2 regions of the Bacillus sp. TL12 genome follow, and region 1 is predicted to be linked to the other one. Evidence: riboswitches for the same ligand, from Rfam matches in the RefSeq annotation. Region 1 holds a riboswitch; the other holds the start of a gene.
The links. Region 1 has a riboswitch for S-adenosylmethionine ahead of LOK41_RS12670 (Na+/H+ antiporter NhaC family protein). Riboswitches for the same ligand answer to the same signal wherever they lie in the genome.
Positions count from the first base shown of each region.

Region 2: another riboswitch for S-adenosylmethionine. It lies ahead of metK (methionine adenosyltransferase); the one in region 1 lies ahead of LOK41_RS12670 (Na+/H+ antiporter NhaC family protein).

Region 1 covers NZ_JAJJBY010000011.1:52,615-60,165, forward strand. The annotation lists gene LOK41_RS12655 (murein hydrolase activator EnvC family protein) at 1-1,292, opposite strand, end outside; gene gltP (glutamate/aspartate:proton symporter GltP) at 1,711-2,982, shown strand; gene LOK41_RS12665 (ribonuclease FAU-1 family protein) at 3,050-3,571, shown strand; SAM riboswitch class I at 3,718-3,822, shown strand; gene LOK41_RS12670 (Na+/H+ antiporter NhaC family protein) at 3,918-5,234, shown strand; gene LOK41_RS12675 (lmo0954 family membrane protein) at 5,402-5,758, shown strand; gene LOK41_RS12680 (PspA/IM30 family protein) at 5,803-6,465, shown strand; gene liaF (cell wall-active antibiotics response protein LiaF) at 6,572-7,312, shown strand; gene LOK41_RS12690 (sensor histidine kinase) at 7,312-7,551, shown strand, end outside.
Region 2 covers NZ_JAJJBY010000002.1:113,578-121,128, forward strand. The annotation lists gene LOK41_RS02535 (ATP synthase subunit I) at 1-62, shown strand, start outside; gene pckA (phosphoenolpyruvate carboxykinase (ATP)) at 558-2,144, opposite strand; SAM riboswitch class I at 2,515-2,636, shown strand; gene metK (methionine adenosyltransferase) at 2,803-4,002, shown strand; gene LOK41_RS02550 (hypothetical protein) at 4,160-4,339, opposite strand; gene LOK41_RS02555 (hypothetical protein) at 4,362-4,598, opposite strand; gene LOK41_RS02560 (MogA/MoaB family molybdenum cofactor biosynthesis protein) at 4,755-5,264, shown strand; gene mobA (molybdenum cofactor guanylyltransferase) at 5,261-5,875, shown strand; gene LOK41_RS02570 (glycosyltransferase family 4 protein) at 5,910-7,055, opposite strand; gene LOK41_RS02575 (phosphatase PAP2 family protein) at 7,068-7,551, opposite strand, start outside.

The sequences.
Region 1 (7,551 bases):
TAAATATAAGGTGCTGGATCAACTGCATTTGTTTTACCTACATTCCATTCACCAATATGAATTTCAAAATGTAAATGTTGACCAGTAGATTGCCCGGTGTTTCCCATGAAACCTAATTGTTGCCCTTGTTTTACAGTTTGTCCGACAGATACAGAGCGGCTGCTCATATGAGCGTATACTGTTGTATATGTTTTGCCGTTCATACGATGTGATAAATAGACAACATTTCCATAACTAGATGACATATCAGATCGAATTACAACACCATCAGCGGCTGCTACAATTGGTACTGTACCAGAAGCTGCGATATCTAAACCAGCGTGGTGACCTCGTGAAGGATCGTTAAATCCTGAACTGAATCTTCCAGTTGCTGGTTTTATAAAGCCGTTTTTATTTATATCTTGCGGTGTTGGAGCAACTTGTATACCTTCCTTAGCAGAAGCGGTTTGTGAAGCCTGTTTCTGTGCTTCCTCAGCTTTACGAGCTTCCTCTGCCTTTCGTGTTTCTTCAGCTTTACGAGCTTCTTCTGCTCGTTTTTCTTCTTCAATCGCTTTTTGAACAGCCAGGCGTTGATTTTCTAAAATGCTTTTAGATTCTTCTAAACCTTCAATCTCAGAATCTACCTTTGATACTTTAGCGTGTAAATCGCTAATAAGTGCTTGTTGTTCTTGCTGATTCTTTTGAAGTTCTTGCTGCTTTTGTTCTAATTTTTGTTTTGATTCGTTTAATTGTTGTTCTTTCTTTTCAACAGCTTCTTTTTCTGTTTTTACAGTTTCTTGATCAGTTGTTTGTTTTTTTACAATCTCTGTATCGTTATTTAAAATCAAGCTAACAGAATACATATTATCGATAAGATCTGCAAAATTGTTTGAGCTCATTAATACTTCAGTTACGATATTTGTTCGAGGTTTTTCTTGCATGGATTGAAGTCGTTGTTTAATGACGTCCTGACGAGTGGCAATATTTGTTTGCAATTGCGCAATACGTTTTTTCTGTTCTTCAATTGTTTGTTGTGCTTTACTAATCTCTGTTTTTATATCGTTTAAATCAGCTTCATTTTTATTAATAGAAGCTGTTAACTCATCAATCTTTTTTTGTAAGTCTTGAATTTCCTTTTCCATCTGTTCTTTTTCTGCTGACTTGTTCTGTAATTCTTGTTGGTTACCCTCTAATTCGGATTGAATATTAGATAATTTATCTTGACTTGTTTCTGCATATGTAACTGACTGCAATGGAGAAACAAAAATAGCACTTGCTGTTAATACGCTGAAAGCGACGTATTTCTTTTTCATAGTGGTTTAGCTCCTTTCCCTATGATGTATATATCATAATTGGAAGAATACTGTCTATTATTGTAATCATAATGTAACGAAAGTTTTATAAATGTACTATGAATTGTCGGGAATAAGGTAATTTTTGTATATTATTTCGTTGGATGTAATGAAAATAAAGGAGAGAGAACACCGATAAACACTTTAAGGAATCGTTCTCATGTTAGGTTTTCTGACATGGGTTTTGTTTTTGTCAAGAAAATTATTTGTGTTCACGCAAACTTATTTTGTTGTCAGATTTCATTTTTTGATTTATCATTTTTAACAGGGACAAAAATGTAGTGAATTGTCGAATAATATGTAATACTCTTAATTTCTTAGTTTTATAGAAAAAGAGAAATGCAGAGTTAGAGTATCTAAGAAGGGGGTTGCAGCAAGTATGAAAAGGATAGGACTTGCATGGCAAATTTTAATAGGACTTGCGCTTGGTATTGCAGTAGGGGCGATTTTTTATGGCAATGCAGCAGTTGCAGGATACTTACAACCAATTGGTGATATTTTCATCCGATTAATTAAAATGATTGTTGTACCGATTGTCGTAGCGAGCATCGTTGTTGGTGTTGCTGGCGTTGGTGATGTGAAAAAGCTAGGACGATTAGGCGGAAAGACAATTCTTTATTTTGAAATTATTACAACAGTTGCAATTGTTGTTGGTCTACTGGTAGCGAATATTTTCCAACCAGGAAAAGGCGTAAATATGGATGAGTTAACGAAGACAGATATTTCTAAATATACGCAAACGACAGAGCAAGTGCAGAGTCACTCTTTTGCGGATACATTTGTAAACATTGTTCCGACAAATATTGTAGAATCATTAGCAAAAGGTGATATGCTTGCTATTATTTTCTTCTCTGTACTATTTGGTTTAGGGATTGCAGCAATCGGTGAAAGAGGAAGACCGGTTCTTCAATTTTTCCAAGGTGTAGCGGATTCAATGTTTTATGTAACAAACCAAGTTATGAAATTCGCGCCGTTTGGTGTATTCGCTTTAATTGGTGTAACGGTTTCTAAATTTGGTCTTGCTTCATTAATTCCATTAGGTAAACTAGTGATTGTTGTTTACGGATCCATGATTTTCTTCGTGGTAGTAGTATTAGGACTTACAGCGAAAATATTTGGTATTAACATTTTCCAATTCTTTAAGATCTTAAAAGACGAGCTTATTTTAGCGTATTCTACTGCAAGCTCAGAAACGGTTTTACCGAAAATCATGGAGAAAATGGAGAAGTTCGGTTGTCCGAAAGCAATTACATCTTTCGTTATTCCAACAGGTTATTCATTTAACTTAGATGGATCTACGTTATATCAAGCTATTGCAGCGATTTTCTTAGCGCAAATGTATGGTATTGATTTATCTCTTACGCAGCAAATTACATTATTGCTTGTATTAATGGTTACATCTAAAGGGATTGCAGGTGTACCGGGTGTATCATTTGTTGTATTATTAGCAACATTAGGTACAGTAGGTATTCCGGCAGAAGGATTAGCATTTATCGCAGGTATTGACCGCATTTTAGATATGGCACGTACGGCAGTTAACGTAGTGGGTAACTCTTTAGCAGCTGTTGTTATGTCTAAGTGGGAAGGTCAATATGACGATGCAAAAGGACAAGCTTATCTAAAAGAGCTTTCCGAAAAACAGGCAGCTTAATAGCTATTGGCAGAGCCCTCGCATAAGATGTGGGGGCTTTTTTGTATAGAAAAGGAGTTAAAGAATAATGAAACGAAAATATGGCGATGGCTCTACTTGGGAACGGTTGATAGAGAAAACATATGAAGTGAAGACAATTGAGCAAGGGATGTTAGGTGTGCTGTGTATGCAAAAAGTGAAAGAGCCCAGTTACAAGCAATATAACAACCAAAAACTTTGTATTGTAAATGATGGATATATATGGGTGCAGTATTTTATTAGTGATAAGAACTTTGCGATTACAGCTATGTTAAATGAAAAAAAGGAATTAGTACAGTATTATATTGATGTGGCGAAAAAATATAAAATAGATGAACGAGGTATGCCGTATTTTGATGATTTATATTTAGATGTAGTGCTATTACCGAATGGTGATGTATATTTGTTGGATGAAGATGAATTAGAAGAGGCTTATATAGATGGAGCTATTTCTAAAGAGGAATATAATGAAGCGTGGGATACAGCAAAATGGCTTATCGAAGTAATTGGAAAGGACAAGTTTCCTTGGATTACAATTTTAGAAAAAGAAATTCGAAAGTTAAAATGTTGATTTTCTTTTCGTTATGCGGATTTATTCGTAATTTTTTATAAATATCAAAAAATACCAATTATTTTCATACAAATAATAATTGACTTTTGATTTGTAAGCGAGTAAAGTTAGGGAAGAAATTATTATTAAAAATAAAATATGAAACCTTCTTATAAAGAGAGGCGGAGGGACTGGCCCTACGATGCCTCGGCAGCGGACTCATAATAGAGTGCTGTGCCAAATCCAGCAAGCATGTGCTTGACAGATGAGGAGAGTGTTTCTTATAAGTATATAAGACCTCTTCTTTTCGGAAGAGGTCTTTTGTTATGAGATAGAAAAGGTTTTAGAACTAGGGAGAGATGTTATTTTGAAACAAACGAAAGGGAATGGCTTAGCATTATTACCGCTTGGAATATTCTTAGCGCTATTTATTGGTTCTGGAATTATTACAGGGGATTTTTATAAATTGCCGATACTTGTCGCTATTTTAATTGCTGTAGGGACTGCATTAGTGATGAACAGGAAAGAAAGCTTTACATCAAAAGTAGAACGGTTTGCCAAAGGGGCTGGTAATCCGGATATTATGATTATGGTGTTGATTTTTGTACTTGCTGGTGCGTTTTCTGAAACAGCAAAAGGAATGGGCGGAGTTGACTCTACAGTTAATTTAGCGCTATCTATTTTACCGCAAGGGTTCATTGTTGCGGGAATTTTTGTTATAGGTGCTTTTATTTCACTAGCAATGGGAACTTCGATGGGGACTATTGCAGCGATAGCACCAATTGCAGTCGGGATTAGCCAGCAAACAGATATTTCTATTGCGTTAACGATGGCAACTGTTGTTGGCGGAGCGATGTTTGGTGATAATCTATCGTTTATTTCTGACACGACAATTGCAGCTGTTCGTTCACAAGGTACGGAAATGAAAGATAAGTTTAAAACAAACTTTTTAATTGTTTTACCAGCCGCAATTATTACAATTATAGTATTGGTTTTCCTTACATTAGGAAATCATACGGAAATCAAAGCTCACACATTTGATTGGGTGAAAATATTGCCGTATGCGGTTGTGCTTATCACAGCTTTACTTGGATGGAATGTGCTCGTTGTGTTAGCAGGCGGAACAGTTCTAGCCGGTTTTATTGGTCTTATTGATGGAAGCTATACATTAGCTAGCTTCTTTAAAAGTGTTACAACAGGGATAAATGGAATGATGGAGCTTGTATTACTGGCAATTTTAATCGGTGGAATGGTTGAAATCATTCAATATAATGGTGGTATTCAATATTTAATGAATACATTAACACGTAATATTCGTTCGAAAAAAGGTGCAGAATTCGGAATCGCTAGTTTAGTTAGTCTGACGAATATTTGTACAGCGAATAACACAATTTCTATTATATTTACTGGTCCGCTTGCAAAAAATATTGCTGATCAATATGAAATTGATCCACGAAAATCAGCAAGTGTGTTAGATCTTTTTTCATGTTGCATACAAGGATTAGTTCCATATGGTGCTCAAATGTTAACGGCAGCAGGATTTGCAGCATTGTCACCTGTTGAATTGTTACCATATGCGTTTTATCCAATCTTAGTTGGGGTATGCGGTATAGTTTCTATTTTAATTGGTTTTCCAAAGTTTTCAAAAGTAGCGGAAAAAAAGCAATATCATAAAACAGCATAAAGAAAAAGGATGCTTTATACGAGGCATCCTTTTTTATATTTACCTTAATATAAGACTGACTTGGAATAGGTCTTAAGTCTGATTAGAAAACGGTTCTTAAGCTCGTTATGGAAAAATGAAAAAATAGTTAAGATAAGAGTATCAAATCGAAGGGAGGCGAGCACAAGATGAAACAATTTTTAGCGTTTATCGCAGCTGGTATTTTGGCTTTAATTGCTCTTGGTAGTCTTGCTGGTATTGTAGGATTTGCAATTGGAGCAGGAATTGTGTACTGGAGCTATAAATCATTTGTGCGAGCACAATCATTTTTTGGAAAGTTAGCTTGGGGTATTATCGGTTTAATCGGATTGTCAATTGCTCTTTCCCATTCTCCAGCGTTAATCGGTATCGCAGCATTAGTAGTACTATACTATGGATACCGTGAGTGGAAAAAAGATAAAGATGCAGTAGTTGATTCCGCTTCAGAAGGATCTAAACCATATAGCAACTTTGAAGATGAGTGGAACAAGTTAATGAAAAACTAATATAAAACAATTTAAATCATAAAGTAAAAGAGAGGAAGATTATAATGAAACAATCTTTATTCGGGCGTGTACGTGATGCAATTTTAGCAGATTTTCATAATGTTTTAGATGAAAAAGAAAGAAAAAATCCAATCGCTATGTTAAATCAATATTTACGCGATAGTGAGCGTGAAGTAACAAAAATTGAAAAATTAATTCAGCGCCATAAAACATTAAAATCTAACTTTGCTCGTGAACTTGAGCAGGCTCGTTATTTCGTAAATAAGAGATCAAAGCAGGCGATAATCGCACAAGAAGCAGGGGAAATGCAACTACATGAACGTGCATTAGAAGAAGTTGCATATTATGAAGGGCAAGTCGCTCGTCTAGAGGAAATGTATGCAGGTGTATTGGAACAAATTGATGAGTTAGAACGTCGCCTTTCTAAAATGAAGAATAAGTTAAAAGAAATGAATGCAAAGCGTATGGAATTAATGGCTCGCGAAAATATGGCTCATGCCAACCGTCGCATGAATACGGCTTTTCATAAAATGGATGAGAATAATCCGTTCTTACGATTTGAAGAAATTGAAGATCACATTCGTGATTTAGAGCTTCGCATGAATGAAGAGCATGAGCGTGATACATTTGATATGAAAATTGCAAAACTGGAACGCGAAATGAAAGAAAAAAATGAAGTATCTTTAGACAAAGAAGTAATAAAATAATTGTAGTATATTATAAAACGAGCTTATGATATAGTGATAGAAGAAAAGGTGTTGGAAAGCAATACCTTTTTCTTCTATTTATATGTAACAAGAAGGGGGAGCTGAAATGAAGAAACAATTTTCTAAATCACAACTAGTGGGGATGCTCCTCATCATATTTGGATTTGGTCTTTTTCTTGATATGGTTCTCGGACATTTTGAACCAGGTGCTCTTATCTTTGCATTTATTATGATTATGTTCGGGAGATATTATCGGAAAAAGAATCGATATGTGAGAGGGAATGTGTTTTTATTTGTCGGAGGGATTGTTTTTTTATTCTTCCTGTTTTCATCAGCGGCCTTCGTACTCGTTGTATTTGCTTGCTTAGCCTTCATCGGTTATCAGCTTATTCAAGGACAGCAAAAGCCAAAAACTGTAAAGGTGGAAATTAAGGAAAAAGGATATATAGATGAAGAAAAACAAATCTATCGAACAGAACCATATCTTAAGAACATAATGCTTGGGAACATAAGAATGATGGACCACATTTATGAGTTAGAAGATATTAATGTCCAGTATGGAGTCGGTGATGTTGAAATTGATTTGACGACGGCGATGATTCCAGAAGGGGAAACGGTCATTGTTATTCGTGGCGTTATTGGTAACATTCGTTTGTATGTTCCATATGATATTGAGCTATCTTTAAATCATTCTGTCATCATGGGAAGAGTTTTACTTCCGGGGCATGAAGAAACAGGTTTTAATCGAAATGTTACGTTTAAGACAGAACAGTACAAAGAAGCTCCACGCCGTATTAAAATTATTTCTTCGCTTGTCGTAGGCGATACGGAAGTGAGGAAAGTATAATGAAAAAGCAAGGAAATATTTCATGGATGTATATTCGTTATTCTATGTTATCTTCTGTTAGTATTGCACTTATTTGTACAGTTGTATATGTGTGGAAAAGTGGGCAAGAAGTATATGATTTATTATGGAAAGAATCCATTGCTTCTGTTCCAATTGGCTTGTTAATTATAAGTACAAGTCTTCTTATGGGTGGAATTGTAGGGTATGCGATTGGTTATTATATGCAGCAACGTATTCAA
Region 2 (7,551 bases), on a different contig from region 1:
GTGGTTATTTCTTAATTGTTATTAATTTAGGGTATTACAGCATGAAAGATGCGAGGAAATAGATAAGTACAAAAACCAAAAAAACTTTTCTTTTAGGTGGGAGAGAGCGTCCGACCATGGATAGAAGCGGTCAGTGCCATTTTTCGCCCCATGCCGTGTGTGAAAACAAAGGGAGCAAGTGAGAGGGAAATCCACTTTTATTTTTGAAGCCGTGATGTGTATGTTGGGAAATCAAAATATATAAATTTCCCCTCCTGGTATACTCCTTTTCTTTTTGAGTAGGGAGAGAGCGTCCGGCGATGTGTAGAAGCGGTCAATGCTTTTTTTGCTCCATGCCGTGTGTTAAAGCAAAGGGAGCAAGTGGGTAGGAAGTTTGCATTAGGAGTACCACGAAAGTAAAAGAAAGAAGCTTACGTTTTTATCGTAAGCTTCTTTTTTATTGTAAGTATGTGTAACCAGCAAAGTCGCATGGGTTTTGTCGGTGAGTACGCGATCCTTTTAGGTTACAACATGCTTATTCATATGAGTAAAGGTCATTCAGACAGTAAAGGTTTAAATTAAGCGATTGGACCGCCCAATTTGATAATATCTTCAGAAACATTCTCGAATTTCTTGAAGTTTTCTTTGAATTCATTTGCAAGTTCGATTGCTTTTGCTTTGTAAGCTGCTTTATCAGCCCATGTTTGTTCAGGCATTAATACTTCATCAGGTACACCTGGTACATGATGTGGTACTTCAAGACCGAAGATGTCATGTTTCGCTGTTTCAGCTTTATCAAGCTCGCCGTTTAATGCTGATTGTACCATTGCGCGAGTGTAACCTAAGTTCATACGTTTTCCAACGCCGTATTCGCCGCCAGTCCAGCCAGTGTTTACTAAGAATACTTTCGCATCATGTTTCTCAATCTTTTCACCAAGCATTTCAGCATAGCGAGATGCATCAAGTGGTAAGAATGGAGAACCGAAGCAAGTTGAGAATGTTGCTTGCGGAGATGTTACGCCGCGCTCAGTTCCAGCTAATTTACTAGTGTAACCGCTTAAGAAATGGTACATAGCTTGCTCTTTATTTAATTTACTGATTGGAGGTAATACTCCAGATGCATCAGCAGTTAAGAAAATAATTGTATTTGGATGTCCTGCAACACTTGGTACTACGATATTATCAATCGCATCAATTGGGTATGCAGCACGTGTATTTTCTGTTAATGTAGTATCATTATAATCTGCAATACGTGTTTGATTATCAATTACAACATTCTCAAGCACTGATCCAAATGTAATTGCATCAAAAATTTGAGGCTCTTTCTCATGAGAAAGGTTAATACATTTCGCGTAGCAACCGCCTTCAATATTGAATACGCCATTATCAGACCAACCGTGTTCATCGTCACCAATTAATTTACGGTGTGGATCAGCAGATAGCGTTGTTTTACCTGTTCCAGATAAACCGAAGAATAAAGCAACATCGCCTTCTTCACCTACGTTTGCAGAGCAGTGCATAGATAAAATATCTTGTTCTGGGAGTAAGAAGTTCATGATAGAGAAGATTGATTTTTTCATTTCTCCAGCGTATTCCGTACCACCGATTAATACGATGCGTTTTTCAAATGAAACCATGATAAATGCTTCAGAGTTTGTGCCGTCAATCTCTGGATCTGCTTTAAAGCTTGGTGCAGAAACAATTGTGAATTCAGATTCATGATTTGCTAATTCTTCTTCAGTTGGACGAATAAATAATTGATGTACAAATAAATTGTGCCATGCATATTCGTTAATAACTTGTAATGGAAGACGATAGTTGCGATCAGCACCAGCGAATCCTTTAAATACGAATAATTCGTCTTTTTCCTTTAAGTATTCTAATACTTTTGTATATAATTTATTAAAATGTTCTTCAGAAATCGGTTGGTTTACAGATCCCCAAGCGATTTTATCTGCAACCGATGCTTCTTTCACAATAAATTTATCTTTAGGAGAACGTCCTGTATACTTTCCTGTAGAAGCAGAGACGGCACCAGTAGAAGTTAATTTTCCTTCATTTCTCATTAGTACTTTTTCCACTAATTGTGGAACGCTTAGTTGAACCTGTGCATTGCTTCCGTTCAGTAATTCGTGTAATCCAATTTGGACATTCACAGTACTCATATTTATATACCATCCTTTTCATTTTAATGAAATATTTCTCGTAATCCCCACCAAGAGTATAACACAATCATATAAATAATGTATACTATTTATTTATTTTTGTTTGTGTGAATGTATAATTTTCCTATTAATATTTTATTCGACATAAAGTGAAACTTCCATCCGTATGTTTTTCACGGATGGTTAGCCCTCACCAATCGGGCATTTACGGGCAGTTATTACATATATCTTCTTTGTTCTTTCAAAATTTTTTTGGGGTGGGATATTACTGCCCGTTAATGCGGGGAGAAATGCGAAAAACTTGTAGGAATATGTGAATATTAATTGACAAATGAATATCATTTCTTTAGTATAGGTTGGGACGGATACTCTCTTATCCCGAGCTGGCGGAGGGACAGGCCCGATGAAGCCCGGCAACCTCACTTGTATTGGTAAAAACAAGTGAATAGGTGCTAAAACCTGTGCGAGGCGAAAGGTCTCGAACGATAAGAGCGAAGGGCAAAAAGCAGTATGCAAGTAGCAAATTAAACCTTTTCTCTATAAATAGGAAAGGTTTTTCTTTATGCTTGTGTGGGAGAATAAATGAATGTCGCAGTTTGTGGCAAATTAAGGATGAGTTCCGTACAATATATACAATTACTGTAGGGAGGTTTACCACATGACAAAACAACGTCATCTGTTCACATCTGAGTCTGTAACTGAAGGACATCCAGATAAAATTTGTGACCAAATTTCTGATTCAATTTTAGACGCGATCTTAGCAAAAGACGCAAACGCACGTGTAGCTTGTGAAACAACAGTAACAACTGGTTTAGTATTGGTAGCGGGGGAAATTACGACTTCTACTTATGTAGATATTCCAAAAATCGTTCGTGAAACAATCCAAGGAATCGGTTACACTCGTGCAAAATACGGATTCGATGCAGAAACTTGTGCAGTTTTAACATCTATCGATGAGCAATCTGCTGACATCGCTATGGGTGTTGACCAAGCGTTAGAAGCACGTGAAGGTCAAATGACTGACGCTGAGATTGAGGCAATCGGTGCAGGGGACCAAGGTTTAATGTTTGGTTTCGCATGTAATGAAACAAAAGAATTAATGCCACTTCCAATCTCACTTGCTCACAAATTAGCTCGTCGTTTAACGGAAGTACGTAAAGATGAAACATTAGAATATTTACGTCCAGACGGTAAAACGCAAGTTACAGTTGAGTATGATGAAAATGGTAAACCAGTACGCATCGATACAATTGTAATTTCAACGCAGCATCACCCAGAAGCTACGTGGGAACAAATCGATCGTGACTTAAAAGAGCATGTAATCAAAGCTGTCGTACCAGCAGAATTAATGGATGAGGAAACAAAATTCTTCATTAACCCAACTGGCCGCTTCGTAATCGGTGGACCACAAGGGGATGCTGGTTTAACAGGACGTAAAATTATCGTTGATACTTACGGTGGATACGCTCGTCACGGCGGCGGTGCATTCTCTGGTAAAGATGCAACAAAAGTTGACCGTTCTGCAGCGTACGCAGCTCGTTATGTTGCGAAAAACATCGTAGCAGCTGGTCTTGCTGACAAAGCAGAAGTACAACTTGCATACGCAATCGGTGTAGCACAACCAGTATCAATTTCAGTTGATACATTCGGCACTGGTAAAGTATCTGAAGAAGTACTAGTAGAACTAGTTCGTAACAACTTCGATCTTCGCCCAGCTGGCATTATCAAAATGTTAGACTTACGTCGCCCAATTTACAAACAAACAGCAGCTTACGGCCACTTCGGACGTACTGATGTAGACCTTTCATGGGAACGTACAGACAAAGCGGCAGCTTTAAAAGAGCAAGCTGGTCTATAATATAAGAAGAAAAAGCTTTGCGCGAAGGCGCAAAGCTTTTTTTATTGTATGGATTTTCTATTTACATGTAGATTGGCTAATTCCACTGCACATAATTATGGAATCAAATTTAGGAAGCTAACCAAGCAGAGTGTAGATTTTTTGCGAAACAATGCCATCAACCTTTCTTTTGACGCGCTTTTTCAGCACAAAATGCACTGCATAGCAAAAAGAGCGTCGCGAATCTCCAGCCACCGATTGCTGAATAAGGAACAGCATCCTTTAACGCCATCCCGGCACTGATGGAAGCGACAAATAGAAGGATAAATACGGTTGTGAGTTTTTGATAAAGTTCCATGGATAAACCTCCTATGAAAAAATTATTTCGTATCAGATTGTTTCGAACGATCCCAAGTCCATTGAAATAAGTAGGCGAGTACGAGAGGGCTTGCTGTACTTGTTAAGTATGTGTGGTCAGAACTATCTGACATTTTGGCAGATAATTTTAAAACATCGATATCCCATCCATAGGCAATGAGTTGGCAAAGGTTTAGAAGAATGAGAAATGGGATAATTGGCATATGTCGCCTTATAGTGTTAAATAGCACTCGAATCATAAAGCTCCCTTTTTATGGTTATATATACTAATATTGTATCATAATGCTTTATCCGTTCACTACATAATTATGTAAGTGTGATGTACTTCATATTTGATAGATTTTCTATCCGATATGATAAAATTATGAGTAGTTCATAAGAAGGAGCGAATAAAAATGAGCGTTATAGAGCATAAAAAACAAGCGCCAAAAAAAGTGCGCTGCAAAATTATTACGGTCTCTGATACACGTACAGAAGAGACAGATAAGAGCGGTAAGTTATTAAAAGAATTATTAGTAGAAGCAGGACATACGGTAACTGCTTATGAAATTATAAAAGATGATAAAGAAGATATTAGGCAAGCTGTATTATCTGGCTATCACCAAGAAGATGTTGACGTTATCTTAACAAACGGCGGAACAGGCATTACGAAGCGTGATGTGACAATTGAAGCCGTTTCAGCATTATTAGATAAGGAAATCGTTGGATTTGGTGAACTGTTTCGAATGATTAGCTACTTAGAAGATATCGGTAGCGCTGCAATGCTAAGTAGAGCGATTGGTGGAACAATAGGGAGAAAAGTTGTCTTTTCGATGCCTGGTTCTAGCGGAGCGGTTCGTCTTGCGATGAATAAATTGATTTTACCTGAGCTTGGACACATTACATTTGAGCTGCATCGCCAATGAAAAAAATAGCAGGAATTGTATTGGCAGGTGGTATGTCGAGGCGCTTTGGTGAGCCAAAAGCCTTAGCAAGCTGGCAAGGACATACTTTTATCGAACACATTGTTCAGGTCATGCAGACTACCGTGCAAGATGTAGTTGTCGTTAGCGTTAGTCATCCTGATATAAGAGAAAGAATTGTTACTTTAGTAGACGTTCCTGTTATAGAAGATATTCCTTCCTATAAAGGAGATGGACCGCTTGCGGGGATTGTATCAGGAATGGAGCATATAAATGCAGAGTGGTATATCGTTTCTCCTTGTGATACGCCAAATCTTTCAAATGAGTGGATCACAGTATTAACAAGGCAAATAGATGATGAATATGAAGCTATTATTCCGGTTATTGATGGAAGAAAGCAGCCATTATTAGCGGCATATCATGATCGTGTAAAAGAAAAAATATACGCATTGTTACATGAAGAAAAACGAAGTGTGGGACAGCTTTTATCGCAGTGTCATGTAAAGTATGTGATGGAAGAAGAATGGAATGTGGCGAAGGAATTGTTTATGAATGTAAATACACAAGAGGAATATGTCCGGTTACTGAATGAGAAAAAGAATAAAAAGGTATGACGTTATAGCGTCATACCTTTTTATTTTATGAGTATTAGGCAAGTAGTCCGGTATTGTTTTGCTGAAGCACCTCTTCATATTGCATGTATAAGCCGTAAAAAATCTCGTCCCAGCTTTGTGTAGTAGCGTAGGTTCTAGCAGCTATGCTCAGTTGTTTCCGCATTTCTTCGTTATTTAACAATTGATAAATGGATGATAAGAATGAGTTCACATTTTTTGGTTCACAAAGAACCCCTGTTTTTCCATCTGTAATAATATTTTTTATTCCGCCAGCATTTGCGCCAATTACGGGTGTACCACATACAAGTGATTCAAGTACGACATTGCCAAATGTTTCGGTGGTCGATGGAAATACCATTAGATCAGAGCATGCATAAGCTTCTGCTAAGCTTTCTCCTTGTAAATATCCTGTAAAGGTTACGTTAGTTGTTGGCGCGGTTTTACGTAATTCTTTGGCAAGGGGGCCATCTCCGGCAATAAGCCAATGAATATCATCTGTTCGTTCTTTAAGTGTTGTTTGAATCAATATACGAAGTGTCTCAATATCTTTTTCAGGGGTGATGCGTCCGGCATATGAAAGAATGTGTGGAGCAGTAATATTATATTTTTTTCGGAATACGTCTTTATTGTAAGCAGGATGGAAGAGAGAACCATCTACTCCCCGTGCCCATATATATAAATTTTGAAATTCCTTTTTAGCTAATTGCTGCAATGTTTCAAGAGAAGGGACAAAGTTTTTTTGCATATGGCTATGAAACCATTTTAAATAATTCCATAACATATTGGAGAAAAATTCAATTTTATAATACTTCAAGTAGGCATCAAAGTCAGTGTGATAAGAACCGACGAGAGGGATATTTAATTTTTTTGCGTAATACATGCCGCATAGTCCTATGTTAAAAGGGGTAGCGACATGAATGATATCGGGTCTAAAGCTAAGAAGCTCTCGCTTAATACGCGGAGTTGGAAAAGCAAATCGGCATTCTGGGTATAGTATTTTCAGCGGGATGCTTCTCATTTTATTCACATTGGCTACGAAGTCATCTTCTGCTGTATGCTGCGGTGCAAATACGGAATAGGAAATATTTTGTTTTTGAAAATAACAGGTCAAACGATCTAATGTTTTTGCCACGCCGTTTACTTGCGGTGTAAATGTATCAGTAAATATGGCGACTCTCATCCAATCGCTCCTTTACATGAAAAGTGGAATGAATTGATAAAAAGAGATGATGCCAGAACATGTGCCAAGGCACATACCTACAAGTACATCTGATGGATAGTGAAGCCCAAGATAGATACGGGAAATTCCTACAATCATTGCTAATGGAAGTAAAAAGGCTGCCAAGCTTGTATCATAACAAATAAATGGAACAACAATTGAAAAAATAGCTGTTGTATGACCAGACGGAAATGAATGATCTTGTAATGGATGCAATGGGTATTTCGCATCTTGAATTGTTAAATAAGGCCGTTTACGTGGGTACCATCTTTTTAAAATTTGCACAGGAATGTGACTGATTGCTAATGAAAGAGCTGCTGCAATTGCGGCATTGTGCAGAAGACCTTTTAAAAAGATAAGAAAGCATAACGTGAGTGAGATAGAAAAGATTGCACCACCGATATGTGTAATCGTGCGGAAAAAGATATTTAATGTTTTTTGATCAAAGTAACGGTTA